DNA from 2 places in the Leclercia sp. GHBNCSD genome. Region 2 is predicted to be linked to the other one. Evidence: predicted binding sites of a transcription regulator. Region 2 holds the regulator's gene; the other holds the start of a gene.
The links. The regulator PurR, encoded in region 2, represses purine synthesis genes. The targets are predictions, from matches to a motif close to CANGCAAACGTTTGCNTG.

Region 1 (14,911 bases), on a different contig from region 2:
AGTCGACCCTGATCATGCTGGTTTCAGCCTTTGCGGGTTATCAAAACACCATGAACGCCTACAAGGCTGCGGTAGAACAAAAATATCGCTTTTTTAGTTACGGTGACGCGATGTTTATCACGTACAATCCGCAGGCTTTGAATGAACGTGTCGGGGAATAAGTCCGCGGCACTGGTTTAACGCGCCGGACTGTTTTTCTGGTGCAGGAGAAAAAATGAAATTTGAACTCGATACCACCGACGGTCGCGCTCGCCGTGGCCGCCTGGTGTTTGATCGCGGCGTAGTAGAAACGCCCGCTTTTATGCCTGTGGGCACTTACGGCACCGTAAAAGGGATGACGCCGGAAGAAGTCGAAGCCACTGGCGCGCAAATTATCCTCGGTAACACCTTCCACCTGTGGCTGCGTCCTGGTCAGGAGATCATGAAGCTGCACGGGGATCTGCATGACTTTATGCAGTGGAAAGGACCGATCCTGACCGACTCCGGCGGTTTCCAGGTCTTCAGCCTGGGTGATATCCGCAAGATCACCGAAGAGGGTGTGCATTTCCGCAACCCGATTAACGGCGACCCGATTTTCCTCGATCCTGAAAAATCAATGGAGATTCAGTACGATCTCGGCTCCGATATCGTGATGATCTTCGACGAATGTACGCCATACCCGGCGGACTGGGACTACGCCAAGCGCTCGATGGAGATGTCGCTGCGTTGGGCGAAGCGCAGCCGCGACCGTTTTGATAGCCTGGGCAATAAAAATGCGCTGTTTGGCATTATTCAGGGCAGCGTTTACGAAGATTTACGCGATATCTCTGTTAAAGGTCTGGTAGAGATAGGTTTTGATGGCTACGCTGTCGGCGGTCTGGCTGTAGGGGAGCCGAAGGAAGATATGCACCGTATTCTGGAGCATGTTTGCCCGCAAATTCCAACAGATAAACCTCGATACCTGATGGGCGTCGGTAAACCAGAAGATCTGGTTGAAGGCGTACGTCGCGGCATTGATATGTTCGACTGCGTTATGCCGACCCGCAACGCCCGTAATGGTCACCTGTTTGTGACCGATGGCGTGGTAAAAATCCGTAATGCGAAGCATAAAAGCGACACCAGCCCACTCGATGCCGAGTGCGATTGCTATACCTGTCGCAATTATTCTCGTGCCTATTTGCATCATCTTGATCGTTGTAATGAAATATTAGGCGCGCGTCTCAACACGATTCATAACCTTCGCTATTACCAGCGCTTAATGGCTGGTTTACGCAAGGCTATTGAAGAGGGTAAATTAGAGAGCTTCGTGACCGATTTTTACCAACGACAGGGTCGGGATGTTCCACCTTTGAACGTTGATTAATTTATTTAATGAGGGAAATTTAATGAGCTTTTTTATTTCTGATGCGGTAGCGGCAACAGGTGCACCGGCGCAGGGCAGCCCGATGTCTCTGATTCTGATGCTGGTGGTGTTCGGTCTGATCTTCTATTTCATGATCCTGCGTCCACAGCAGAAGCGCACCAAAGAGCACAAAAAGCTGATGGACTCCATCGCGAAAGGCGATGAAGTTCTGACTAACGGTGGTCTGGTAGGTCGCGTAAGCAAAGTCGCTGATAACGGCTATATCGTTATCGCACTGAACGATACCACTGAAGTGGTTATCAAACGTGACTTCGTTGCTGCCGTTCTGCCGAAAGGCACCATGAAGGCGCTGTAATTAACTTTTCCCAAAGGGAACTGCCGTGTTAAACCGTTATCCTTTGTGGAAGTACGTCATGCTGGTCGTCGTCATTGTCGTCGGCCTGCTGTATGCGCTTCCCAACCTGTATGGTGAGGATCCGGCTGTTCAAATCACTGGCGCGCGCGGTGTCGCCGCCAGTGAGCAAACGCTGATCCAGGTCCAGAAAACTTTACAAGAAGAAAAAATTACCGCTAAGTCTGTGGCACTGGAAGAGGGCGCAATTCTTGCTCGCTTCGACTCCACCGACACGCAGCTCCGCGCTCGTGAAGCGCTGATGGGCGTGATGGGTGATAAATATGTCGTGGCGTTGAACCTTGCTCCTGCAACTCCGCGTTGGTTAGCTGCTATCAACGCTGAGCCGATGAAACTCGGTCTCGACCTACGTGGCGGCGTTCACTTCCTGATGGAAGTGGATATGGAAACCGCACTCGGAAAACTTCAGGAACAAAACATTGATAGCCTGCGTAGCGATCTGCGTGATAAAGGCATCCCTTACACCACCGTGCGTAAGGAAGATAAATACGGGATGAGCATCACGTTTCGTGACAGCAACGCCCGCGACCAGGCGATGGATTATCTGACCCAGCGTCACCGCGATCTGGTGCTCTCTTCTCAGGGCAGCAACCAGTTGCGTGCGGTCATGACCGATGAACGTCTGAAAGAAGCGCGTGAATACGCGGTGCAGCAGAACATCAACATCCTGCGTAACCGTGTAAACCAGCTCGGCGTGGCTGAACCGCTGGTACAGCGTCAGGGTGCTGACCGTATCGTGGTTGAACTGCCGGGTATCCAGGATACCGCCCGTGCCAAAGAGATTCTCGGCGCAACCGCGACCCTGGAATTCCGTCTGGTGAACACCAACGTCGATCAGTCTGCTGTCGCATCTGGCCGCGTTCCGGGCGACTCTGAAGTGAAACAGACCCGTGAAGGTCAGCCGGTTGTGATGTACAAGCGTGTGATCCTGACCGGTGACCACATCACTGACTCCACCTCCAGCCAGGATGAGTACAACCAGCCGCAGGTTAACATCTCGCTTGATAGCGCAGGTGGTAACATCATGTCTAACTTCACTAAGGACAATATCGGTAAACCGATGGCGACCCTGTTCGTGGAGTACAAAGACAGCGGTAAAAAAGATGCCAACGGTCGTGCGGTTCTGGTGAAAGAGGAAGAGGTGATTAACATCGCCAATATCCAGTCTCGCCTGGGTAACAGCTTCCGTATCACCGGTATCAACAACCCGAACGAAGCCCGTCAGCTGTCGCTGCTGCTGCGTGCCGGTGCGCTGATTGCGCCAATTCAGATTGTTGAAGAGCGTACCATCGGTCCAACGCTGGGTATGCAGAACATCCAGCAGGGTCTGGAAGCGTGTCTGGCGGGTCTGGCGATCTCCATCATCTTCATGGTCTTCTTCTACAAGAAGTTTGGTCTGATTGCGACCTCTGCGCTGATTGCAAACCTGGTGCTGATTGTCGGCATTATGTCCCTGCTGCCGGGGGCAACGCTGACCATGCCAGGGATTGCAGGTATCGTCTTAACCCTTGCGGTGGCGGTTGACGCCAACGTACTGATAAATGAACGTATCAAAGAAGAGCTAAGCAACGGTCGCTCCATCCAACAGGCGATCGACGAAGGCTACCGGGGCGCGTTCAGCTCCATCTTCGATGCGAACGTAACAACACTGATTAAGGTTCTTATCCTGTATGCAGTGGGTACCGGCGCGATCAAGGGCTTTGCTATCACCACCGGTATTGGTGTGGCGACGTCAATGTTTACCGCTATTGTCGGCACCCGTGCCATCGTGAACCTGCTGTACGGCGGCAAGCGCGTTAAAAAGCTGTCTATCTGAGGAGTGCGTTGTGGCACAGGAATATACTGTTGAACAATTGAACTACGGCCGTAAAGTCTGGGACTTTATGCGCTGGGACTACTGGGCCTTTGGCATTTCGGGTCTGCTGTTGGTTCTGTCCATCGCCATCATGGGCGTAAAAGGCTTTAACTGGGGGCTCGATTTCACCGGCGGTACGGTGATTGAAATCACCCTGGAAAAACCGGTCGATATGGATCAGATGCGCGAGTCGCTGCAGAAGGCGGGCTTTGAAGAGCCGCTGCTGCAGAACTTCGGCAGCAGCCGTGACATCATGGTGCGCATGCCGCCAGTGAAGGATGCCAACGGCAGCCAGGAGCTGGGCAGCAAAGTCGTACAGGTGATTAACGAATCGACCAGCCAGAATGCGACGGTAAAACGTATTGAATTCGTTGGCCCAAGCGTGGGTGCAGATCTGGCCCAGACAGGTGCGATGGCACTGCTGGTGGCGCTGCTCTGTATCCTGACGTATGTCGGTTTCCGCTTCGAATGGCGTCTGGCTGCCGGGGTGGTTATCGCCCTGGCGCACGACGTGGTGATCACCATGGGCGTTCTGTCGCTGTTCCATATCGAGATTGACCTGACCATTGTGGCCTCGTTGATGTCGGTTATTGGCTACTCGCTGAACGACAGTATCGTGGTATCGGACCGTATCCGTGAAAACTTCCGTAAGATCCGTCGCGGTACGCCGTACGAAATCTTTAACGTGTCGTTGACCCAGACGCTGCATCGTACCTTGATCACCTCCGGGACCACCCTGATGGTGATCCTGATGCTCTATCTCTTCGGCGGTCCGATTCTGGAAGGCTTCTCGCTGACCATGCTGATCGGTGTCTCCATTGGTACAGCATCTTCTATCTATGTAGCGTCCGCGCTGGCGCTGAAGCTGGGCATGAAGCGCGAGCACCTGCTCCAGCAGAAAGTCGAGAAAGAAGGGGCGGATCAGCCGTCTATTCTGCCGTAAGGCCACGTTTATCGTGTTATCAAAATCCCGGTCTGTTGACCGGGATTTTTTTTGCCTGTTCCTGACAAACACTCCTGACAGTATGCTGTCAGGAGGCCTGTCGTAGACTCCTTCTGAACCCAAACAAGAGTCAGGAGGATGTATGAAAAGTGTGATTAACTGGTTTGAAATTCCGGTCGCAGATATGGATCGCGCCATCAAATTTTATGAGCCGGTAATGCAGGTTTCACTGAGGCGCGAGAAAATGGACTGCGCCGAGCTGGCGGTATTTCCGCATGAGGACCCGGCTACTGGCGGCGCGCTGGCAAAATTTGAGGGGATTATTCCCTCGGTGCAGGGAGCCATTATCTATCTGCATACTGACAATCTGACGGCCACGCTTGACCGCGTTGCCTCTGCCGGTGGCGAGTGCGTATTTGGCCCGCTGACGTTGCCGCGCGGTATTGGTACTATCGCTTTATTTACCGACAGCGAAGGTAATCGCGTCGGCCTTCATCAACCTGCCTGAGAGCCTAAGAAAAAATGACCCGACGCGCTGACCGTTTGTTTCAGATTGTGCAGATCCTGCGGGGAAGACGTCTGACAACGGCAGCGCATCTGGCGGAAAGAGTGGGCGTCTCTGAACGCACGGTCTACCGCGATATCCGCGATCTGTCGCTTTCCGGCGTGCCGGTGGAAGGCGAAGCGGGGAGCGGTTACCGGCTGATGTCGGGTTTTGACCTGCCACCGCTGATGCTCACCAACAAGGAGTCGGAGGCGCTGATGGTGGCGATCCGCCTGCTCAAAACCTGGGGCGGGGAGTCGCTGTCGCGCGAACTGGAGTCGGCCCAGGAGAAAGTGCTGGCGATCCTGCCGGAAGAGAGCCGTCGCAAGGCAGAGCAGACGCGGATCTACGCCCCGGATATTGCCATGCAGCACCACTCCCGCAGCGGGTTTGATCTTATTCATCAGGCGATATCCAGCCAGCGGGTGCTGGCGCTGCATTATCGTGATGAAGCCGGGCAGCTCTCTTCTCGCGAAGTGCAGCCGCTGGGGTTGTTCTTCTGGGGAGAGCACTGGTTGCTGGCGGCGTGGTGCGAGCGACGTGATGACTATCGTTGCTTCCGGCTCGACAGGTGTCTGAATATCACCATGACGGAGAGACGCTTTAGCGAAAGCGCGAACAGGTCGCTGGCCGATTTTTTACGGAAGGTGAAGCAATAAAAAAGCCAGCTTTTAAGCAGGCTTTTTTGCCGGGTGGCGGCTGCGCCTTACCCGGCCTACGGTTTGTGCCGTTAACATGTTTTGTAGGCCGGGTAAGCGAAGCGCCACCCGGCACAAATCATCTTAGAAATTGTAACCCACAACCAGGTAACCACCCCAGCCGGTAGAACGAACGCTGAAGTCACCGTCGCCGAAGTTCAGGCTTGCGTCGTCGTTCCACTGACCACCGTTGTGCCAGTAACGGGCAACAACAGAGTAGTGCCAGTGATCGTAGTTCAGCGCCAGGATGTGGCTGGAGGCGATAGAGTCGTTGGTGCGCGCCTTCTTCCCGTTCAGGTCACGGAAATCGTTGTCGCCCAGATCAGAACCCCAGTCAAAGTTGGTGAAGCCGATATAGCTCAGGTTACCGCCCCACAGCTGGGTGATTGGCACGAAGTATTTCACTTTGAAACGGTAGCCATCCCACTCGTTTTCGTTCGCTGCGCCGTAGTTCTGCCACTGATATTTGGCATAGACGTTCATGGAGAGGCTCATCGGCAGACCGGTGTCGATGTCAGTACCCAGACCCATGTACCAGGTGCTCTGACGGCCAGACTTGTTGCGACCCATGTCGTAGATGTAGTTGTTCGCGAAGTACCACTCTTTGAACGGACCAAACGCCAGGCTGGTGCCGGTCAGCTTGTCGATGGAGAAGCGCGGTTCGATCTCCATGAACAGTGGGGAACCGTGGTTCCAGATACCTTTTGCATCCGTGTTACCACCGAAGAATACCGGCGCATCCATGTAACCATAGAAATCAAACCACTCTTTCTTGGCAAACGCTTCGTATTCCAGGTAAGTATCGTTGCGGATCTGCGGTCCAAAACGGGTGTGATAGCTGCCGACGACGTTAACGCTCTGGTGCCACCAGTCGGAGACGTACTCTGGTTTATCGTTTTCCGCTGCCTGCACAGAGAACGTAGAAGAGAGCGCCAGGAGTGCACCGGCTGCGAGTAATGTTTTTTTCATAATAATGCCACTGATTTGAAATCCCTTGCGGGCGTGAAAAAGGCGCGAATTGCGTTTCTAAATATTTCGTGTTTCTGGGGGCCTATTATAGGAATCCTTGCTCACAAAAATATGTGTTGTTTCACAGATCTCTCACATACGTAATCGATTGCGTTCACGTTTGCGTATTTTTAACGGAGCGGATTGTAATAGCAAACATTTCTGTTGCCAATGTTTGTAACCAAAGAAGGGAGCGGAACGTGAACACGTTCCGCAGGGGGATTATTGCGCGACGGGCTGAATATCGTGGATGCGGATAAAGCCGAGCTGATCGGGCGTCATGCCGTTTAGCTGCAGCGGGATGTCAACATCGCTGGGTGCCAGCACACTGGCCGGAGCATTAATGAGCTGGGTCTGAACGTTCAGCTCCTGGAAGCTGTCGGTCGTGCCCTGAATCTGGCCCCACTCTACGGTGGCGCTAAATGCCGGCAGCGGATCGTTGGATTCGCCCTGGATGCGCAGCGTGGCCCGGGTGCCATCGGCATTAGGCGCAACATTCATCAGCGACATACGCAGCGTGCCGATCTGGCTGTTCAGCCGGGCAGGGGTGTTTGACCCTGGCAGCAGATAGACGCCGCTGGTCGATTTGGCGTTCAGCGCATTCTGCTGGGTGATTTTGACGGTTTCCTGGTTCAGCTTGTTCATGGTTGTGTTCAGCGAACTGATGCTCTGGTTCATCTGACGAACTTCGCTTTGCTGCGCGCAGGCGCTAAGGCTAAAGAGGCTTCCCACCAGCAGGATCCTCAGGTAACGTCTTGTCATGGCACTTATTTCCCTGAAATATCGGATTCTGCTAAGGGTAGTCAACGATGCAGGCGTTCGTATAGATCCTTTATCTCAAAAACGCTCCTTCTTTGTTGTGGAGCCAGTTCGGGGTAAAATAGAGTTCAGTTAACCCGATAGTCAGGACACCGTATGCATTGCCCATTCTGTCTCGCCGTGGATACCAAAGTAATCGACTCCCGACTCGTGGGAGAGGGCTCGTCCGTACGCCGCCGTCGGCAGTGCCTGGTGTGTAACGAACGTTTCACGACTTTTGAAGTGGCTGAGCTGGTGATGCCGCGTGTGGTGAAAAGTAACGACATCCGCGAACCGTTCAACGAAGAAAAACTGCGCAGCGGGATGCTCAAGGCACTGGAAAAACGGCCAGTGAGCGCAGACGACGTTGAAATGGCGCTTAATCACATCAAAACCCAGCTGCGCGCCACCGGCGAACGCGAAGTGCCAAGTAAAATGATCGGTAACCTGGTGATGGAGCAGCTCAAAAAGCTCGATAAAGTTGCCTATATCCGCTTTGCTTCCGTGTATCGCAGTTTCGAAGATATCAAAGAGTTCGGCGAAGAGATCGCCCGCCTACAGGATTAAGCCCATGCTGGATGAGATTTACATGGCGCGAGCGCTCAAGCTGGCGCAACGCGGGCGTTTTACCACCCATCCCAATCCAAATGTCGGCTGCGTCATTGTGAAGGATGGCGAGATCGTCGGGGAGGGTTTTCACTACCGTGCCGGGGAGCCCCATGCCGAAGTGCATGCCCTGCGCATGGCCGGCGAGAAGGCGCGGGGCGCAACCGCCTACGTCACGCTGGAGCCTTGTAGCCATCATGGCCGAACCCCGCCCTGCTGCGATGCCCTGATTGCCGCTGGCGTTTCACGGGTTGTGGCGGCGATGCAGGACCCTAATCCGCAGGTAGCCGGGCGCGGTCTGTACCGCCTTCAGGAGGCTGGGATTGAGGTCAGTCACGGCCTGATGATGAGTGAAGCCGAACGCCTGAATAAAGGTTTTCTCAAGCGGATGCGGACCGGTTTCCCTTACGTGCAGTTGAAACTTGGCGCGTCGCTGGATGGCCGCACGGCAATGGCCAGCGGTGAAAGCCAGTGGATCACCTCCCCACAGGCAAGGCGCGATGTGCAACGTCTGCGCGCGCAAAGCCATGCTATTCTCACCACGCATGCCACCGTGCTGGCCGACGATCCTGCGCTGACCGTGCGCTGGGATGAGTTAAACGCGGATACTCAGGCACTCTACCCGCAAGAGAATTTACGCCAGCCGCTGCGGATTGTGGTCGACCGGCAGAATCTTGTTACCCCTGAGCACCGCATTGTGCAGCAGCCAGGCGAGACCTGGTTTGCCCGCACCCAGGAAGATGACCGCAGCTGGCCGGAAGGCGTGCGCACCATTCTGGTGCCGGAGCATAAAGGACATCTCGATTTAGTGGTGCTGATGATGCTGTTGGGCAAACAGCAGATCAACAGCATCTGGGTCGAAGCTGGCCCGACGCTCGCCGGGGCGCTGTTGCAGGCGGGGCTGGTGGATGAGCTGATCGTCTATCTTGCGCCTAAACTGTTAGGCAACGACGCGCGCGGCCTGTGCGCCTTGCCAGGGCTGGAAAAACTGGCGGATGCACCGGCATTTAGCTTCAGCGAAATACGTCCGGTAGGGCCGGATGTCTGTCTTCACCTGACCACCGCGTAAGGCTTGCCTAAATAGGGAAGCAGTGCGCAAAATATTATGATAAAATCCGCCCCCCTGCGGGGCCACCAAATGAACCCGTTAAGGAAGAGTATGAACATTATTGAAGCAGCCGTTGCTACCCCGGACGCTCGCGTCGCCATCACCATTGCGCGTTTCAACAACTTCATCAATGACAGCCTGCTGGATGGCGCGATTGACGCCCTGAAACGTATCGGCCAGGTGAAAGACGAAAACATTACCGTTGTCTGGGTTCCGGGTGCTTACGAACTGCCACTGGCAGCGGGCGCACTGGCGAAAACCGGCAAATACGATGCGGTAATCGCACTGGGTACGGTGATTCGTGGCGGTACCGCGCACTTTGAATATGTTGCGGGTGGCGCAAGCAACGGTCTGGCGCACGTGGCGCAGGATGCAGAAATTCCTGTCGCGTTCGGCGTACTCACCACTGAAAGTATTGAACAAGCCATCGAACGTGCTGGCACCAAAGCCGGTAACAAAGGTGCAGAAGCTGCACTGACCGCGCTTGAAATGATCAATGTATTGAAAGCCATCAAGGCCTGATTTTTTTGTAAGGGGAATTCCGTGAAACCTGCTGCTCGTCGCCGCGCCCGTGAATGTGCCGTTCAGGCACTTTACTCCTGGCAGTTGTCCCAGAACGACATCGCTGATGTTGAATACCAGTTCCTGGCGGAACAAGACGTCAAAGACGTTGACGTCGTGTACTTCCGTGAACTGCTGTCGGGAGTGGCGACTAATAGCGCGTATCTCGACGGTCTGATGAAGCCGTACCTCTCCCGTCTGCTCGAAGAGCTGGGTCAGGTTGAAAAAGCGGTGCTGCGTATCGCACTGTTTGAGTTGTCTAAACGTGACGATGTGCCTTACAAAGTGGCCATCAACGAAGCGATCGAACTGGCGAAAACCTTCGGTGCTGAAGACAGCCACAAATTTGTGAATGGCGTGCTGGACAAAGCTGCACCTGCGATCCGTCCCCGTAAAAAGTGATCCGCAAGCCGGAGTGTCGTACTGCCTTTGGGTGGTGCGGGCTCCGGTTTTTTTATTTTCTTTGCTGAGGCATAACGTATGGCATGCGGCGAATTTTCCCTGATTGCCCGTTATTTTGACCGAGTCAGAAGCTCGCGTCGCGATGTGGAAACCGGCATCGGCGACGACTGTGCACTTCTCAATATTCCCGAAAAACAGACGCTGGCGATCAGCACCGACACCCTGGTGTGCGGTAACCATTTCCTGCCGGATATTGATCCTGCCGATCTGGCGTACAAAGCGCTGGCGGTAAACGTGAGCGATCTGGCGGCAATGGGGGCCGATCCCGCGTGGTTAACCCTGGCGCTGACCCTGCCAGAGGTCGATGAAAGCTGGCTCGAGGCCTTCAGCGATGCGCTGTTTGAGCAGCTTAACTACTACGATATGCAGCTGATCGGCGGCGACACGACTGCCGGGCCGCTGTCGATGACTCTGGCGATCCACGGTTACGTACCAGCAGGCCGCGCGCTGAAACGCGCTGGCGCGAAGCCGGGCGACTGGATTTATGTCACCGGTACGCCGGGTGACAGCGCGGCCGGGCTGGCGATTTTGCAGAAGCGCCTGATGGTGGAAAACGCCGATGACGCGGCCTATTTCGTGCAGCGCCATCTGCGCCCGACGCCGCGTATTCTGCACGGTCAGGCGCTGCGCGATCGCGCCAGTTCAGCTATCGATCTCTCCGATGGCCTGATCTCCGATCTCGGCCACATTCTGAAAGCCAGCGGCGTGGGCGCGCGGATCGACCTCGATCACTTCCCGCTCTCTGAGGCGATGCGCAGGCATGTGGAGCCAGAGCAGGCGCTGCGTTGGGCGCTCTCCGGCGGGGAAGATTACGAGCTGTGCTTTACCGTACCCGAGCTGAACCGCGGCACGCTGGATGTGGCGTTAGCCAATCTGGGGGCAGGGTTTACCTGTATCGGCCAGATTATGCCGGAGAGCGAAGGGCTGCAATTTGTGCAGAACGGCGAGCCGGTGACGCTCGACTGGAAAGGTTACGACCACTTCGCATAGTTCTGTGCGGCTTGTATTGCCGGGTGGCGCTGCGCTTACCCGGCCTACAAATGCGTTCACATCTATTTAAACCCCACCACCGGATGCTCCTTGTACGGCGTCTCCAGCTCGGCAATCTGCTCCGGCGTCAGAGTGATGTCCACGGCGTTGATCAGCTCATCCAGCTGCTCTTCCCGCGAGGCACCGATAATCGGTGCGGCTACGCCCCGTTTGCTCAGCACCCATGCCAGCGCCACCTGAGCGCGCGTCACGCCAAGATCCTCGGCAACGCCCGTTAAGCGCTCGGCGATTTGCGCGTTGTTGGCCTCGGTTTCGTCATACAGCGTTTTGCCAAACTCGTCGGACACCGAGCGGGCAGTGGTTTCGCCCCACGGACGGGTTAAACGCCCGCGCGCCAGCGGACTCCACGGGATCACCGCCACGCCATGCTGGTAGCAGAGGGGCAGCATCTCCCGCTCCTCTTCGCGGTAGATAAGATTGTAGTGATCCTGCATGGTGACGAACGGTGCCCAGCCGTGCTGTTCCTGTAATGCCAGCGCGTCGGCAAACTGCGCGGCATGCATCGACGACGCGCCGATATAGCGCGCCTTACCTGCTCTGACCACGTCATTCAGCGCTTCCAGCGTCTCTTCAATCGGGGTGTTGTAATCCCAGCGGTGGATCTGCAGGAGATCGACATACTCCATATTCAGGCGGCGCAGGCTGTCATCAATGGAGCGCAGGATCTGCGCCCGGGAGAGGCCTTCCGGCAGATCGCCTACCTGATGGTAAACCTTGGTGGCGACCACTACCTCCTCGCGGCGGGCAAAATCGCGCAGCGCCCGGCCAACAATCTCTTCGCTGCTGCCGTCGGAGTAGCTGTTGGCGGTATCAAAGAAGTTAATGCCGCCTTCGAGGGCGTGTTTGATGATCGGACGGCTGCTCTCTTCCGGCAGCGTCCAGGCGTGTTTACCCCGGTCCGGTTCGCCAAAGGTCATGCAGCCCAGGCAAAGACGGGAAACCTTAAGATCCGTTTTTCCTAATGTATTGTATTGCATGGTTCCACTCCTGCTGTTTGCTTAAAACGTACCGTTAAGCATAGCAGGAGCGGAAAGGGGAGGGATTACGCCAGCCAGGCGGCGATGCGCGCTTCGATACCTGCGGCATCCAGGCCGATGTCGGCGCGCGCTTCGTCCTGGGTACCCTGCGGAATAAAGTGATCCGGCAGGCCGAGGTTCAGAACAGGCACAACTTTACGCTTCGCCATCAGCACTTCGTTCACGCCGCTGCCCGCGCCGCCCATAATCGCATTCTCTTCGAGCGTGATCAGCGCTTCGTGCTCAGATGCCATCTCCAGGATCAGCGCCTCATCGAGCGGCTTCACAAAGCGCATATCCACCAGCGTCGCGTTAAGAGATTCCGCCACTTTTGCCGCTTCCGGCATCAGCGTACCGAAATTGAGGATCGCCAGCTTTTCACCGCGACGCTTAACCACGCCTTTACCAATCGGCAGTTTTGCCAGCGGCTCAAGGGTAACGCCAACCGCGTTACCGCGCGGATAACGCACGGCCGTTGGGCCATCCTGATAGTGATAGCCGGTGAACAGCATCTGACGACATTCGTTCTCGTCGCTCGGGGTCATCACTACCATATCCGGGATACAGCGCAAGAAGGAGAGATCGAACGCCCCCTGGTGCGTCTGGCCGTCGGCACCGACAATACCCGCGCGGTCAATGGCAAACAGCACCGGCAGTTTCTGGATCGCGACGTCGTGGATCACCTGATCGTAGGCGCGCTGCAGGAAGGTGGAGTAGATCGCCACCACCGGTTTGTAACCGCCAATCGCCAGGCCCGCGGCAAAGGTCACCGCATGCTGCTCAGCGATGGCGACATCAAAATACTGGGTCGGGTATTTGCGGGAGAACTCGACCATCCCGGAGCCTTCGCGCATCGCCGGGGTCACGGCCATCAGCTTGCCGTCTTTGGCGGCGGTTTCACACAGCCAGTCACCGAAGATTTTTGAGTAGCTCGGCATGCCGCCGCTGCTTTTTGGCAGGCAGCCGCTGGTCGGATCGAATTTAGGTACCGCGTGGAAGGTGATGGGATCTTTTTCCGCCGGTTCATAGCCACGACCTTTTTTGGTCATGATATGCAGGAATTGCGGGCCTTTCAGGTCACGCATATTTTTCAGGGTGCTGACCAGGCCCAGAACGTCGTGACCATCCACCGGGCCGATGTAGTTAAAGCCCAGCTCTTCAAACAGCGTGCCGGGAACCACCATCCCTTTGATGTGCTCTTCGGTGCGTCGCAGCAGCTCTTTAATGGGCGGCACGCCGGAGAGCACTTTTTTGCCGCCTTCACGCAGGGTGGAGTAGAGCTTGCCGGAGAGTAGATTCGCCAGGTGGTTGTTCAGCGCCCCGACGTTTTCAGAAATCGACATCTCGTTGTCGTTGAGGACAACCAGCATGTCTGGCTTGATATCACCCGCGTGATTCATCGCTTCAAAGGCCATCCCGGCGGTGATCGCGCCATCGCCAATGACGCAGACGGTGCGGCGCTGTTTGTTCTCTTTAGCCGCCGCGACCGCTACCCCGATCCCGGCAGAAATCGAGGTGGAAGAGTGACCGACGCTCAGCACGTCGTACTCGCTTTCGCCACGCCACGGGAACGGATGCAGGCCGCCTTTCTGGCGAATGGTGTCAATTTTATCGCGGCGGCCGGTGAGAATTTTGTGCGGATAAGCCTGATGACCCACGTCCCAGATCAGCTGATCGAAGGGCGTGTTATAGACATAATGCAGCGCCACGGTGAGCTCCACCGTGCCAAGCCCGGAGGCGAAATGGCCGCTGGAGCGGCTTACGCTGTCGAGCAGATAGCGACGCAGCTCGTCGCACAGCTTCGGCAGGCTCTCTTTCGGCAACAGACGTAACTCCTGGGTGGAGTCAACCAACGCCAGTGTCGGGTATTTGGCAATATCAAAACTCATCAGAGACTCATCGTGGTGTTTTCGTTATTTATCACGCTGGATTATATAGTCCGCTAGCGCTTCCAGTGCCGAGGTGTCCAGTGACTGCGCAGCCAGTTGATTCAGCGACTGGCGGGCGTCATCAATCAGGTCCCGGGCTTTTTGTCGGGCTTGCTCAAGGCCCAGAAGGGCGGGATAGGTACTTTTGCCAAGCTGCTGATCGGCACCCTGACGTTTACCCAATGTTGCAGTATCGCCCACGACATCCAGAATGTCATCCTGAACCTGGAACGCTAAACCGATACTCTCTGCGTAGCGATCCAGAATCGGCAGGGCTTCGCGTCCCCGCTCACCCGCGCTCAGCGCCCCCAGACGAACGGCGGCGCGAATCAGTGCCCCGGTCTTGTGACGATGAATGCGCTCCAGCTGTTCCAGATTAACCTGACGGCCTTCTGCCTCCAGATCCAGCGCCTGGCCGCCGCACATACCGGCAACCCCGCTGGCCCTCGCCAGCTCAGAAACCATCGCCAGCCGGTCGTGATCCGCCACTTCCACCATCAGTGCATCGCTCAGGATCGAAAACGCCAGCGTTTGCAGAGCATCGCCAGCCAGAATGGCATTCGCTTCGCCAAACTTAATA
Region 2 (14,911 bases):
AACTTCCCGCAGGCCTCCTCCTGCGGCACTGAAACTGCCGTCTCCGTGCCGTGCATGTTCTCAGGAATGCCGCGCAAAAAATATGATGCCGATCTGGCCCATCATCAGGAAGGGTTGCTGGATGTGCTGGCCCACGCCGGGGTAAACCTGCTGTGGCGTGATAACGATGGCGGCTGCAAAGGGGCCTGTAATCGCATCCCGCATACCGACATGACCCAGTGGAAGCTGGATCAGTTCTGTAAGGATAAATCCTGTATTGATGACGTTAACCTCTATCGTCTGAATGAGACCCTTGATGGGCTTAAACAGGATACGGTGCTGGTGATCCACCTGATGGGCAGTCACGGCCCGGCCTACTATCAGCGCTATCCGGAGCAGTACCGCAAATTTACGCCGACCTGTGACACCAACCAGATCCAGGATTGCGATCACCAGGCGCTGATGAACACTTATGACAATACCATCCTCTATACCGACAGCGTGGTGAGTAAAACCATCGACGCCCTGAAGGCGCGTCAGGCGACGATGAACACGGCGCTGGTTTATCTCTCCGATCATGGCGAATCGCTGGGGGAAAACGGTCTTTACCTGCACGGTACGCCGTATATGCTGGCACCTTCGCAGCAGACGCACATTCCGTTCATGTTCTGGCTCTCGCAGGACTATAAAAAGAATTTTGGCGTGGATGCGCTGTGCCTGCGTAATCAGGCCGCGAAAGAGGCGGTGTCGCAGGATAATCTTTTCTCCACGGTGCTGGGGATGATGAACATTCGCACCTCCGTCTATCAGCCGCAGATGGATCTGCTTACCGCCTGTCGTCGAACGTAAGGCTTGCAATAGACCGATTGGTCTATTACATTGTCGACATGAATAAGCACACTGAACACGATACACGCGAACATCTCCTTGCGACCGGCGAGCGTCTTTGCATGCACCGCGGGTTCACCGGGATGGGTCTGAGCGAGCTGCTGAAAACCGCCGATGTGCCGAAGGGGTCGTTTTATCACTACTTCCGCTCAAAAGAGGCGTTTGGCGTGGCGCTGCTGGAGCGGCATTACGCGGATTACCATCAGCGTCTGGCCAGCCACTTCGCCAGCGGTCAGGGCAATTATCGCGATCGTGTTCTGGCTTATTATCAGGAGACGCTGGCCCAGTTCTGCGCCCAGGGCATTATCAGCGGCTGTCTGACGGTAAAACTCTCTGCTGAAGTGTGCGATCTCTCGGAAGATATGCGCACGGCAATGGATAAAGGGGCCACGGGTGTCATCACCCTGCTGGCGCAGGCGCTGGCGAAGGGGCGGGAGGAGAAATCCCTGGCCTTCGTCGGGGAACCGCTCACCCAGGCGCAGGTGCTCTACTCCCTGTGGCTGGGGGCCAATCTGCAGGCCAAAATGTCCCGCAGCGCGCTGCCGCTTGAGAGCGCGCTGGATCATGTCAAAACCATCATTGCTACGCCTGGCAGTTAACAGGCGTTTTTATTTCGCAAATTACTAGACGACCGGTCTACTCAGGAGCCTTTATGTCAGCTGAAAAATTGTTTACCCCGCTTAAGGTGGGCGCAATCGAAGCACCAAACCGTGTCTTTATGGCGCCCCTCACCCGCCTGCGCAGCATTGAGCCGGGCGATATCCCAACGCCGCTGATGGGCGAATACTATCGCCAGCGTGTCAGCGCGGGACTGATCATCTCCGAAGCCACGCAAATTTCTGCTCAGGCAAAAGGTTATGCCGGCGCCCCTGGCCTGCACAGCCCGGAGCAGATCGCGGCGTGGAAGAAAATCACCGACGGCGTGCATGCTGAAGATGGCCGCATCGCGGTTCAGCTGTGGCACACTGGCCGTATCTCCCACAGCAGCATCCAGCCTGGCGGTCAGGCGCCGGTATCTGCCTCTGCGATCAATGCGGGGACCCGCACCTCCCTGCGCGATGAGAATGGCAACGCCATTCGCGTTGACACCACCACGCCACGTGCGCTGGAGCTGGACGAGATCCCGGGGATCGTGAACGATTTCCGCCAGGCCGTCGCCAATGCCCGCGAAGCTGGTTTCGATCTGGTTGAACTGCACGGGGCCCACGGCTATCTGCTGCACCAGTTCCTGTCGCCTTCCTCTAACCAGCGTACTGACCAGTATGGCGGCAGCGTTGAGAATCGCGCCCGTCTGGTGCTTGAGGTGATTGATGCGGTTTCTGCAGAGTGGAGCGCGGATCGCATTGGTATTCGCGTCTCGCCAATCGGTTCTTTCCAGAACGTGGATAACGGCCCGAACGAAGAAGCCGACGCGCTGTACCTGATCGAAGAGCTGGCAAAACGCGGCATCGCTTATCTGCACATGTCCGAGCCAGACTGGGCTGGCGGCGAGCCATACACCGATGCCTTCCGTCAGAAAGTGCGCGACCGCTTCCCGGGCGTGATCATCGGTGCCGGGGCTTATACACCGGAGAAAGCCGAAGATCTGATTAACAAAGGGCTGATCGATGCCGTGGCCTTTGGCCGCGCCTATATCGCCAACCCGGACCTGGTGGCTCGCCTGCAGCGCAAAGCCGAGCTGAACCCGCAGCGTCCGGAGAGCTTCTACGGCGGCGGCGCGGAAGGTTACACCGATTATCCCTCTTTATAAGCCCCCGCATTGATAGCGGCGACACTTCGCCGCTATACTAAAACATCGTTTCTGTTCAAGATGATAAAAGCTAAGAGGATAATATGCGCCTACTTCACACCATGCTGCGCGTTGGCGATCTGCAACGTTCCATCGAGTTTTACACTAACGTGCTGGGCATGACCCTGCTGCGCACCAGCGAAAACCCGGAATACAAATACTCCCTGGCCTTTGTCGGTTATGGCCCGGAGAGCGACGAAGCGGTTATCGAACTCACCTATAACTGGGGTGTGGATAGCTACGAGCTGGGTACAGCCTACGGTCATATCGCCCTGGAGGTGGATAACGCGGCAGAAGCCTGCGAGCGGATCCGCAGCAACGGCGGTAACGTGACCCGTGAAGCGGGTCCGGTTAAGGGCGGCACCACCGTGATCGCCTTCGTTGAAGATCCGGACGGTTATAAAATCGAACTGATCGAAGCCAAAGACGCCGGTCGCGGTCTGGGCAACTGATCCTGACGGGCGCGCCATGCGCCCGTTGTTTTACTGCATCTCGCCTCAAAATTTGCCATAATACGCACTGCTTTTTTCCCCTTGTAAGAGATCCAGATGTCCGATAACGCTCAACTTACCGGTCTGTGCGACCGTTTTCGTGGTTTTTATCCTGTCGTGATTGATGTCGAAACCGCTGGATTTAACGCCAAAACCGATGCGCTGTTGGAAATTGCCGCCATCACGTTGAAGATGGATGAACAGGGCAATTTGCTGCCGGATACCACGCTGCATTTTCACGTTGAACCCTTTGAAGGGGCGAACCTGCAGCCTGAGGCGCTGGCATTTAATGGCATTGATCCGCATAACCCGCTGCGTGGGGCAGTGAGTGAATATGACGCGCTGCATGCCATCTTTAAAATGGTGCGCAAGGGCATGAAAGAGCAGAACTGTAATCGCGCGATCATGGTGGCGCACAATGCTACCTTCGATCACAGCTTTATGATGGCTGCCGCCGAGCGCGCGTCGCTGAAACGTAATCCGTTCCACCCGTTTGTGACCTTCGATACCGCGGCCTTAAGCGGGCTGGCGCTGGGGCAAACCGTGCTGTCGAAAGCCTGTATTACCGCCGGTATCGATTTTGACGGCACACAGGCGCACTCCGCCCTGTACGATACCGAACGCACGGCGGAACTGTTTTGCGAAATCGTTAACCGCTGGAAGCGTCTCGGCGGCTGGCCGCTGCCAGATGTTGGCAACAACGCATAAAAAAAGCGACCGGAAGGTCGCTTTTTTATTTACCGTGCGCGAGATTACTCGGCGCCTGGCTCTTCAGATTTGTACTTCGCAGCCGTCTCTTTGATCAGCTGCTGCAGTTCGCCGCGCTGATACATCTCAATCAGGATGTCGCAACCGCCAACCAGTTCACCGTCAACCCACAGCTGCGGGAAGGTCGGCCAGTTAGCGTATTTTGGCAGCTCAGCGCGGATATCCGGGTTCTGCAGAATATCAACGTAAGCAAAACGTTCGCCACAGGCAGAGAGCGCCTGCACCGCCTGAGCGGAGAAACCACAGCTAGGCAGTTTCGGAGAACCTTTCATGTACAGCAGGATCGGGTTTTCAGCAATCTGCTGCTGAATTTTTTCAATAGTAGTGCTCATGTCTTGCTTCCTTTTACTTCTGTTACGGCAATAGTCTGACATTGTAGCGTTTCAGGCCGACTACGGAAAATAACATTTTCGTCACGTACAGGATTTTACCGCGCGTGACGTAAAGTTGCATTGTAAAACTACCTTATCCCGTTCCCCCCTGCGTCTTTGCTCAGCGAATGTACAGATCAACCGGTTGAAATTCTGTTTTTTTGCACTTGCTAACGAAACGCAGTTTTAGATGCAAAAAGTTTATTAACGCAGGGGCTTTTTATAGATTAGAATCGACAAGTTTTGTAAATCAGACGCAGGATAATTTATATCCAGCTATTACCAGGGGAATGCCCAGTGGCGCGAATAAATAAATTCTCGATCACGCTCTGTGCTTTGCTGTTTTCATCTCTCACCTTCACGCCGGTGGCAAACGCCTCAGAGCAGGCGCGGCCTTCTGCCGCCCACAAAACGCATCTGGCAAAAGCCACCGAACCGAAGAAAAAAAGCAGCAGCGGCAAAACCACGAAGAAAGAGAGCACCAGCAAAAAAAGCACCGCCAGTAAAAAGAGCAGCAGCAAAAAAAGCAGCCTCGCTAAAACACAGCCAGCCACCTCCAGTAAGAAAAGCAAAAATTCCTCCCGCAGCGCGCCCCGTACAACTCAAACCGCTTCGCGCGTTGTGACAGAAAAATGTACTTCCCGTAAAGGCCATAAAGCGCAGTGCGTGAAAACCAGCAAGACCACGACCCTTGCCGAAGCGCATAAAGTCCGGGTGCAAAAAGCGCAGAAAACGGCGCTAAATAAGCTAATGGGCCAGATTGGTAAACCGTATCGCTGGGGCGGCAGCTCACCGCGTACCGGTTTCGACTGCAGCGGCCTGGTCTATTACGCCTATAAAGATCTGGTTAAGTTCCGCATTCCGCGTACCGCCAACGAAATGTACCATCTGCGTGACGCCTCCCCGGTGGATCGCGGTGAGCTCGAAAGCGGCGATCTGGTGTTCTTCCGCACCCAGGGTCGCGGCACCGCCGATCACGTTGGTGTCTACGTTGGCAACGGCAAATTTATTCAGTCGCCGCGTACCGGCCAGGATATTCAGCTCACCTCCCTGAGCGAAGAGTACTGGCAGCGCCATTACGTTGGCGCTCGCCGCGTGATGAAGCCCAGCACGCTGCGTTAACCCCCTGCCCCGCGGGTAAGCCTGCGGGGTAAGTTCCTCTTTTGTAGGGTCTTTCAATTTGCTACTCTATCCTTACATTCAATATGGTTATTGGATGGTTCACTATAATAAGGAGAGAAGCAATGTCGTTTGAATTACCTGCATTACCGTATGCAAAAGACGCTCTGGCCCCGCATATTTCTGCGGAAACCCTGGAGTACCACTACGGCAAACATCACCAGACCTATGTCACCAACCTGAATAACCTGATCGCCGGCACCCCATTTGAAGGGAAAACCCTGGAAGAGATCGTGCGTAGTTCTGAGGGCGGTATCTTCAATAACGCCGCGCAGGTGTGGAACCACACCTTCTACTGGCACTGCCTGGCGCCTCAGGCCGGTGGTGAACCGACGGGTGATCTGGCTGACGCCATCATCGCCACCTTTGGTAGCTTTGCGGAATTTAAAGCGAAGTTTACCGACGCCGCGGTGAAAAACTTTGGCGCGGGCTGGACCTGGCTGGTGAAAGAGGCGGACGGGAAACTGGCCATCGTTTCCACGTCCAATGCGGGCACGCCGTTGACCAGCAACGCTACCCCACTGTTAACGGTGGATGTATGGGAACACGCTTACTACATCGATTACCGTAATGCGCGCCCGAACTACCTCGAGCACTTCTGGGCGCTGGTAAACTGGGAATTTGTTGCGAAGAACTTCGCGGCATAACGAAAAACGCAGAAGGCCGGGCCTTCTGCGTTTTGGTCTTATTCGGCGGCACAAACCGGTTCAGGTTGTTTTCTGTCGGCCATTAGCACCAGCAGAAGCCCCAGCGCGGCAATGATGGCCCCCATCACCGGAACAAAGCTGTACCCCAGCCCGCCGGAGATCACCGCACCACCCGCCGCCGCACCCAGCGCATTCCCCAGGTTAAACGCTCCGATATTGACGGAAGAGGATAACCCTGGCGCATCGCTTGCCACCCGCATCACACGCATTTGCAGCGGCGGTACCACCGCAAAGGTCGCCATTCCCCATACCACCATCGCGAACGCCGCCCCCACTTCATTACGTGCCAGCCACGGGATCGCCACCATAATCGCGATCAGCAGCAGTAGAAAGCCTTTCAGGGTGCCGCTTACGGAGCGGTCCGCCAGCTTGCCGCCCAGGAAGTTGCCGAGGGAGAAACCGACGCCAATCAGCACCAGCATCGCGGTAACAAAAGCAGGCGTCGCCTGGTTAATGTCATGCAGAACGGGCGCAATGTAGGTGTAGAGGGTGAACATTGCCCCAGCACCGAGAACCGTGGTCAGTAAGGCGGAAAGCACCTGCGGGCGCATCAGCACCGCCAGTTCTTTACGCACATCCGGCTTTTCGCCCGCGCCACCCGCAGGGAGGGAGAAGAAGAGCGCGACCATCGAGACCACGCCCAAAAGCGCCGTCGCCAGGAAGGACATCCGCCAGCCGATGGCTTCGCCCATCCACGTTGCGGCGGGTACGCCGCCAATATTGGCGATGGTGAGACCCATAAACATGGTTGCTACGGCGCTGGCCTGTTTATGCTTCGGCACTACGCTTGCGGCGACCACCGACCCGAGGCCAAAGAAGGCGCCGTGATTGAGGCTGGTCAAAATACGCGACAGCATCAGGGTGGTGTAATCCGGGGAGAGCGCCGACAGCACGTTACCGACGGTAAAGATCGCCATCAGGAAGATCAGCGCATTACGACGGCCGCGATGGGAAAGCAGCAAGGTCATCAGCGGTGCCCCTACCATTACGCCGATAGCGTAGGCGCTGATTAACATGCCCGCAGCGGGAATAGAGACATCCACACCCCGGGCGATAACCGGTAGCAGTCCCATTGGAGAAAACTCGGTGGTGCCGATGCCAAATGCGCCAATGGCCAGGGCCAGCAGCGGAAAATTGATTTTCATACTTCAACTCCGGATACCGTGTCGTCAGGCGACACAGAACAATGAAGGCGAAAGCATGACATCAATCACAAAAAATGAGAAGTTAACAATTTGGCAAAAGATTTTTGCCGGACGCGTAACAATAGCAGAAGGGAGACGAGGGAGCGTTAGCTCCCTCGCAAATATCAGTGCAGCGCAGCCGTAAGACCGCTGGCAACGATCAGACCCAGAACAATAACGGTGGTAATCAGCGAAAACTTAAGATCGGTACTCATCAATTTTTCTCCTTTTAATCACCCTACGAAGAGTGAGCTTGCTCATTTTTGCACAGTTCAGGGTAAAAATCTTGCTGGATTTAGATTGATATCGATTTTTACTCTTCCCCTTTTGGTCAAGATCAGCCAAAATTCCACGCTAAATTTATTAGCGTACCGGCCATTGACCCCCTCCTGACGTCCTGTGTCGTTTTCCCGGCGTACCGCAATTCAAATTGCGCAATTAGGGCGAGTGAAGGCAAACGTTTACCTATTGGTTTTTCAGGAGCTTAAGATATGGTCTGGAGTGACATCTGATGGCAACAATTAAAGACGTAGCGAAACGCGCAAACGTTTCCACTACAACCGTATCACATGTTATTAACAAAACCCGCTTTGTGGCGGAAGAGACGCGTAACAACGTCTGGGCAGCGATCAAAGAGCTGCACTATTCTCCGAGCGCCGTCGCCCGTAGTCTGAAGGTGAACCACACCAAATCGATCGGCCTGCTGGCGACCAGCAGCGAAGCCCCCTACTTCGCAGAAATTATTGAAGCGGTAGAGAAAAACTGCTTCCAGAAAGGTTACACCCTGATCCTCGGCAACGCCTGGAACAGCCTGGAGAAGCAGCGGGCCTATCTGTCAATGATGGCGCAAAAGCGCGTCGACGGCCTGCTGGTAATGTGCTCGGAATACCCGGAGCCGCTGCTGAAGATGCTGGAAGAGTATCGCAATATCCCGATGGTGGTGATGGACTGGGGCGAAGCGAAAGCGGACTTCACCGACTCGGTCATTGATAACGCCTTTGAAGGTGGCTACATGGCAGGACGTTATCTGATCGAACGCGGGCATCGCGATATCGGCGTCATCCCGGGCGCGCTGGAGCGCAACACCGGTGCCGGTCGTCTGGCCGGTTTTATGAAAGCGATGGAAGAAGCCTTAATCACGGTGCCGGAAAACTGGATCGTCCAGGGCGACTTTGAGCCGGAGTCCGGCTATCGCGCCATGCAGCAGATCCTCTCCCAGACGCCGCGTCCGACCGCTATTTTCTGCGGCGGCGATGTTATGGCGATGGGTGCCCTGTGTGCCGCTGACGAGATGGGCCTGCGCGTTCCGCAGGACGTTTCGCTGATCGGGTATGATAACGTGCGCAACGCCCGTTTCTTCACCCCGGCGCTGACCACCATCCACCAGCCAAAAGATTCGCTGGGCGAGACCGCCTTCAACATGCTGCTCGACCGTATCGTCAATAAACGTGAAGAGTCGCAGTCCATTGAAGTGCATCCGCGTTTGATCGAACGCCGCTCCGTCGCCGATGGCCCGTTCCGCGACTACCGCCGTTGATCCGCTCAGGGAGCCAGTACCTCTGGCTCCCGCAACCACTCCCTGTTCATCGTTTCACTGTCCCCCAGATAATCCAGCAGCCACGCCAGCGCCGGTGACATGTCGTTTTGTTGCCAGGTGAGGCAGCAGGCCGCATCCGGGAAGGGGTTTTCCAGCGTCAGCTCCACCCATTTGCCACTGTCTATCCAGGGCCGGGCAAAATGGACCGGCACCATCCCCACGCACAGCCCGGCCGACAGGCAGGTCGCAGAGGATTCCCAGTCCGGGGTGACGATCCGCCGCTGGTTATCCAGCAGCCAGGTGATCCGTTTCGGCAGCGAGCGGGAGGTATCTTCCCGCACCAGCGACGGCCAGTTGCGCAGGGTATCATCGCTGAGCGGGCCGGGAAGCGCGGCCAGCGGATGGTGGCTCGCCACCACGCAGACCCAGCTCAGCATCCCCATATCGCGAAACGCGTAGCGCCCCCCCACCGGTATCGCCTGGGTCGCGCCGATCGCCATCTCCACCCTGCCATCCGCCAGCGCATCCCAGACACCGTTAAAGACCTCCTGGGAGACACGCAGCTCAACGTCAGCGAAGTGGCGATAAAAGTCGACGATCATCTGGCGGGTGCGCTCGGGACGAACGATGTTATCCACCGCAATGGAGATATGCCCGCGCCAGCCGTTGGCAATCTGCTGACACTGTTCGCGGGTGATCTGCATTTTTTTGATAACAGAACGCCCCTCCTTCAGAAACCACAGCCCGGCAGGCGTCAGCTCCACATCACGGTGTCGCCGTTCAAATAGCGGCACCGCCAGCCACTCCTCAAGCTGACGCACCGTATAGCTGATGGCTGACGGGACACGATGTAGCTCCTGTGCCGCGCCGCTGAAACTGCCGTTACGCGCCACGGCATCCACCACTTCAAGGGAATATTCTGACCACATTTTCTGCCTGCAAAAAATTTGAATGCAACCGCCAAATATTAGCGTTTCACAAGCGGGATTGCACTGCCTACACTCAGCGGCTACCTAAACCTGCATCCATAAGGACAATAAAACCATGCAACCCGGGAAAGGATTTTTAGTCTGGCTCGGCGGCCTGAGCGTGCTGGGCTTCCTCGCCACCGATATGTACCTGCCTGCGTTCGCCATCATGCAGGCGGATCTGCAAACCCCGGCTGCCGCCATCAGCGCCAGCCTGAGCCTCTTCCTGGCCGGTTTTGCCTTCGCGCAGCTGCTCTGGGGACCGATGTCTGACCGCTTCGGACGCAAGCCGGTACTGCTGGCCGGCTTAGCCATCTTTGCATTCGGCTGCCTCGGTATGCTGTGGGTACGCGACGCCACCTGGCTGCTGGTGCTACGCTTTATCCAGGCGGTGGGGGTCTGCGCCGCGGCGGTGACCTGGCAGGCGCTGGTGACCGATTACTACCCGGCATCGCGAACCAACCGCATTTTCGCCACCATCATGCCGCTGGTTGGCTTGTCGCCAGCGCTGGCACCGCTGCTCGGCAGCTGGATCCTCGCCCATTTCAGCTGGCAGGCCATTTTTGCGGTGCTGTTTGCCATTACCCTGGTGCTGATGATCCCGGCCTTTTTCCTGAAGCCAGTGACGGTAAAAGAGGCGCAGCCAACCTCCCGCGTGACCTTCTTTACCCTGCTTCGCTCCCGGATCTACCGCGGCAACGTGCTGATCTACGCCGCCTGTTCCGCCAGCTTCTTCGCCTGGCTGACCGGCTCGCCGTTTATCCTCAGCGATATGGGCTACAGCCCGGCGGCGATCGGACTGAGCTATGTGCCGCAGACTATCGCCTTCCTGATTGGGGGTTACGGCTGCCGCGCCGCCCTGCAAAAATGGCCGGGTCACCAGATGCTGCCGTGGCTGCTGGGCCTGTTTGCCGTCAGCGTGATCGGTACCTGGGCGATCGGGTTTATTCCGGGCGTCAGCCTGGCGGCGTTGCTGGCCCCCTTCTGCCTGATGGCAGTGGCGAACGGCGCCATCTACCCTATCGTGGTAGCGCAGGCGCTGCGTCCCTTCCCGCAGGCAACCGGCAGCGCGGCGGCACTGCAGAACACCCTGCAGCTGGGACTCTGTTTCCTCGCGAGCCTGCTGGTCTCCTGGCTGATTGCCACCCCGTTGCTGACCACCACCAGCGTGATGGTGGCGACCGTCGTGCTGGCCGCGCTTGGCTATCGGATGCAGTATCTCCCTGTGGGCCAGCAGGATGAGAGCCCGCACGCAGAATCTTCCCACGCCTGACAGGATAAATAATTAGCGTACTAACAATATGCTGTTGAATCACCAGGATATCAGTCCTATACTGGCTAAAGCTTTCTGATAAATACTAAAATCATTAAGTGTTAACGGGAGCCGGATTGCTCCCGTTTTACCATGGATGGCCTTTCGGCAAGGGTCCTCTCCCTTCCTCTGTTCTACGTCGGATATTAGCCTCACGGGTTGCACCGTGAAATTTCTCACTCTCCATGAAGAGCGTCTACGCTGTTTATGGGTTCTGATCACATCAGGTGATGGAGAAGCTATGAGTTCATCGTGTATAGAAGAAGTCAGCATCCGGAATGATGACTGGTTCCGGATAGTCAATGAATTGCTGAGCCGCGCGGGTATCACCATCAACGGCCCGGCATCCTCCGATCTACAAGTTAAACACCCCGATTTTTTTAAACGCGTCCTGAAGCAGGGCTCACTGGGTCTCGGCGAGAGCTATATGGACGGCTGGTGGGAGTGCGAACGGCTGGACATCTTTTTCCATAAGGTTCTGCGAGCGGGTCTGGAAACACAGCTGCCCAGCCACCTGAAGGATACCCTGCGCATCGCTACTGCCCGCCTGTTCAACCTGCAAAGTAAAAAGCGCGCCTGGATTGTCGGCAAAGAGCACTACGATCTTGGCAATGACCTGTTCAGCCGTATGCTCGACCCGGCTATGCAGTACTCCTGCGGTTACTGGAAAGAGGCCACCACCCTTGAGCAGGCCCAGCAGGATAAACTGCGCCTCATCTGCGAAAAACTGCAACTGCAGCCCGGTATGCGGGTACTGGATATCGGTTGCGGCTGGGGCGGGCTGGCGGAGTTTATGGCGCAGCACTATGGCGTCAGCGTGGTCGGTGTGACCATATCAGCGGAGCAGCAACGCATGGCGCAGGCGCGCTGCGCCGGGCTGGATGTCACCATCCTGTTACAGGACTACCGCGATCTGCACGATCAGTTCGATCGCATTGTCTCGGTAGGGATGTTCGAGCATGTGGGGCCAAAAAACTACAACACCTATTTCAACGTGGTGGATCGTAACCTGAAGCCGGATGGCCTGTTCCTGCTGCATACCATTGGCTCACGAAAAACCGACCATAACGTTGATCCCTGGATAGACAAGTACATCTTTCCGAATGGCTGTTTGCCCTCAGTTCGCCAGATTGCGAATGCCAGCGAAGCCCATTTTGTAATGGAGGACTGGCATAATTTTGGCGCTGATTACGATACTACCCTGATGGCCTGGCATGCGCGCTTCCTTGCCAGCTGGCCGGAGATCGCCGACAACTATTCTGAACGATTTAAACGGATGTTCAGCTACTATCTGAACGCCTGCGCCGGTGCGTTTCGCGCCCGTGATATTCAGCTGTGGCAGGTGGTATTCAGCCGCGGCGTGGAGCACGGCCTGCGGGTGCCCCGCTAAAAAAGACCCCGGCTTGCCGGGGTCTTTTTTATCATGCGTCGTTGAGCGTCTGCTGGATAGCGGCGGCCTCTTTCGCCGCCAGTACGCGCTCCACGGTATCGACCACCGCCTGGGTTTGCGGGTCGATTTCGATATTCACTCTGTGCCCCAGCTTTTTGCTGCCGAGAGTCGTGCGCTGCAGCGTCTCCGGGATCAGGTGGACACTGAATCGGGTAGGTGTCACTTCACCAACGGTCAGACTAATGCCATCCACGCCAATAAAGCCTTTATAGAGGATGTACTTCATCAATGAAGGATCCTGCACCTTGAACCAGATTTGACGGTTATTTTCTGAGGTGAGGATTTTGGCAATTTCCGCGGTAGTCATAATATGGCCTGACATTAAATGCCCGCCAATTTCGTCGCTGAATTTCGCGGCGCGCTCCACGTTAACAATATCGCCCTCAACCAGGTCACCCAAATTGGTAATGCGCAGCGTCTCTTTCATTAAATCGAAGCTGATGAGATTACCGTTAATTTCGGTCACCGTCAGGCAACAACCGTTGTGTGCAACCGATGCCCCAGTCTCCAGCCCATCGAGCATCTCGTCCGGCAGGGCGACGACGTGGGTACGGAAATTGGGTTTTTCATCAATGGCCACCAGTTTCGCGGTGCCCTGCACAATACCAGTAAACATGCTTACGACTCCTGTTTGTTCCTTCGGTGTTAACACCGTTTAATCCCACCACAATAACAGTTGAAAATAGAGGTTGCCAGTACCCCCCTTTTCTGGCGATTTTTTCACTAGATAATTAGCTTATCCCCGCTACAATAGCTGGACTTCCCCGCATCTTCTTCTTGCTGTTTTTCGCAGCGGCTTTTTTTGCATTCAAATAACAACAATACCAAAGGTGTTCACGTGCAGAAGTACATGATTGAAGCGCGTCAGTTATTAGCTCTGGCAATCCCGGTGATACTCGCGCAAATCGCCCAGACCTCAATGGGGTTCGTCGATACAGTTATGGCGGGTGGCTACAGCGCCACCGATATGGCCGCGGTAGCCATCGGGACCTCTATCTGGCTACCGGCTATTCTCTTCGGCCACGGCCTCCTGCTGGCCTTGACGCCAGTGATTGCTCAGCTTAACGGCTCCGGGCGGCGGGATCGTATCGCCCATCAGATCCGTCAGGGCTTCTGGCTGGCCGGTCTGGTCTCGGTGTTGATCATGCTGGTGCTGTGGAACGCGGGCTATATTATTCACGCCATGCGCAATATTGACCCGGCCCTGGCGGATAAAGCCGTCGGCTATTTACGCGCCCTTCTCTGGGGGACGCCGGGTTATTTATTCTTCCAGGTGATGCGTAATCAGTGCGAAGGTCTGGCGAAGACCAAACCGGGCATGGTGCTGGGCTTTATCGGCCTGCTGGTCAATATCCCGGTGAACTACATCTTTATTTACGGTCATTTCGGCATGCCTGAACTGGGCGGCATCGGCTGCGGCGTTGCCACGGCGGTAGTCTACTGGGTGATGTTCTTCGGCATGCTCTCCTATGTGAAGCGTGCCCGCTCCATGCGTGATATCCGTAGCAAAGCGGGTTTCAGCCAGCCGGACATGGAGGTGGTCAAACGGCTGGTGCAGCTGGGCCTGCCTATCGCGCTGGCGCTCTTCTTCGAAGTGACGCTGTTCGCGGTGGTCGCCCTGCTCGTCTCCCCGCTGGGGATTGTGGATGTGGCCGGGCACCAGATCGCCCTTAACTTCAGCTCGCTGATGTTCGTCCTGCCGCTGTCGCTTGCTGCCGCGGTAACCATTCGCGTCGGTTATCGCCTCGGACAGGGCTCCACGCTGGATGCGCAAATCGCAGCCCGGACCGGCATTGGCGTAGGCATGTGCATGGCCGTCTGCACGGCGCTGTTCACCGTCACGCTGCGCGAGCAGATCGCCCTGCTCTATAACGACAACCCGGAAGTGGTGCTGCTGGCCTCCCATCTGATGCTGCTCGCGGCCGTGTACCAGCTCTCCGATTCAATCCAGGTGATCGGCAGCGGCGTGCTTCGAGGTTATAAAGATACGCGTTCGATCTTCTTTATCACCTTTATCGCCTACTGGGTGCTGGGTCTGCCGAGCGGCTATATTCTGGCGCTCACCGATCTGGTGGTGGATCGTATGGGCCCGGCCGGTTTCTGGATGGGCTTTATCATCGGTCTGACCTCCGCCGCCGTTATGATGATGCTGCGCATGCGTTTTTTACAGCGCCAGCCATCCAGCGTGATTTTGCAACGCGCTGCGCGTTAATCACCCGCCAGCCGCCTGCGGGCGGCTACTTTCTCTTCATTTTGCGCGGGAATAGAGCAATCGCGTGAAATCTGAA

Region 1: a site for PurR is predicted at 6,901-6,918, ahead of ACT3IC_RS04265 (nucleoside-specific channel-forming protein Tsx). Genes of this name have one in related genera too.

Annotation. Positions count from the first base shown of each region.
Region 1 covers NZ_JBQVYO010000001.1:864,945-879,855, reverse strand. The annotation lists gene queA (tRNA preQ1(34) S-adenosylmethionine ribosyltransferase-isomerase QueA) at 1-161, shown strand, start outside; gene tgt (tRNA guanosine(34) transglycosylase Tgt) at 215-1,342, shown strand; gene yajC (preprotein translocase subunit YajC) at 1,365-1,697, shown strand; gene secD (protein translocase subunit SecD) at 1,723-3,570, shown strand; gene secF (protein translocase subunit SecF) at 3,581-4,552, shown strand; gene ACT3IC_RS04275 (VOC family protein) at 4,695-5,060, shown strand; gene ACT3IC_RS04270 (helix-turn-helix transcriptional regulator) at 5,075-5,755, shown strand; gene ACT3IC_RS04265 (nucleoside-specific channel-forming protein Tsx) at 5,879-6,763, opposite strand; gene ACT3IC_RS04260 (SadB/YajI family lipoprotein) at 7,025-7,564, opposite strand; gene nrdR (transcriptional regulator NrdR) at 7,718-8,167, shown strand; gene ribD (bifunctional diaminohydroxyphosphoribosylaminopyrimidine deaminase/5-amino-6-(5-phosphoribosylamino)uracil reductase RibD) at 8,172-9,275, shown strand; gene ribH (6,7-dimethyl-8-ribityllumazine synthase) at 9,366-9,836, shown strand; gene nusB (transcription antitermination factor NusB) at 9,858-10,277, shown strand; gene thiL (thiamine-phosphate kinase) at 10,356-11,327, shown strand; gene ACT3IC_RS04230 (aldo/keto reductase) at 11,390-12,364, opposite strand; gene dxs (1-deoxy-D-xylulose-5-phosphate synthase) at 12,430-14,292, opposite strand; gene ispA ((2E,6E)-farnesyl diphosphate synthase) at 14,317-14,911, opposite strand, start outside.
Region 2 covers NZ_JBQVYO010000002.1:328,577-343,487, forward strand. The annotation lists gene eptA (phosphoethanolamine transferase EptA) at 1-828, shown strand, start outside; gene ACT3IC_RS21920 (TetR/AcrR family transcriptional regulator) at 867-1,466, shown strand; gene nemA (alkene reductase) at 1,520-2,617, shown strand; gene gloA (lactoylglutathione lyase) at 2,701-3,108, shown strand; gene rnt (ribonuclease T) at 3,205-3,855, shown strand; gene grxD (monothiol glutaredoxin 4) at 3,900-4,247, opposite strand; gene ACT3IC_RS21945 (C40 family peptidase) at 4,584-5,408, shown strand; gene sodB (superoxide dismutase [Fe]) at 5,531-6,112, shown strand; gene ACT3IC_RS21955 (MFS transporter) at 6,151-7,317, opposite strand; gene cydH (cytochrome bd-I oxidase subunit CydH) at 7,482-7,571, opposite strand; gene purR (HTH-type transcriptional repressor PurR) at 7,868-8,893, shown strand; gene punR (DNA-binding transcriptional activator PunR) at 8,899-9,822, opposite strand; gene punC (purine nucleoside transporter PunC) at 9,938-11,134, shown strand; gene cfa (cyclopropane fatty acyl phospholipid synthase) at 11,415-12,563, shown strand; gene ACT3IC_RS21985 (riboflavin synthase subunit alpha) at 12,595-13,239, opposite strand; gene mdtK (MdtK family multidrug efflux MATE transporter) at 13,462-14,835, shown strand.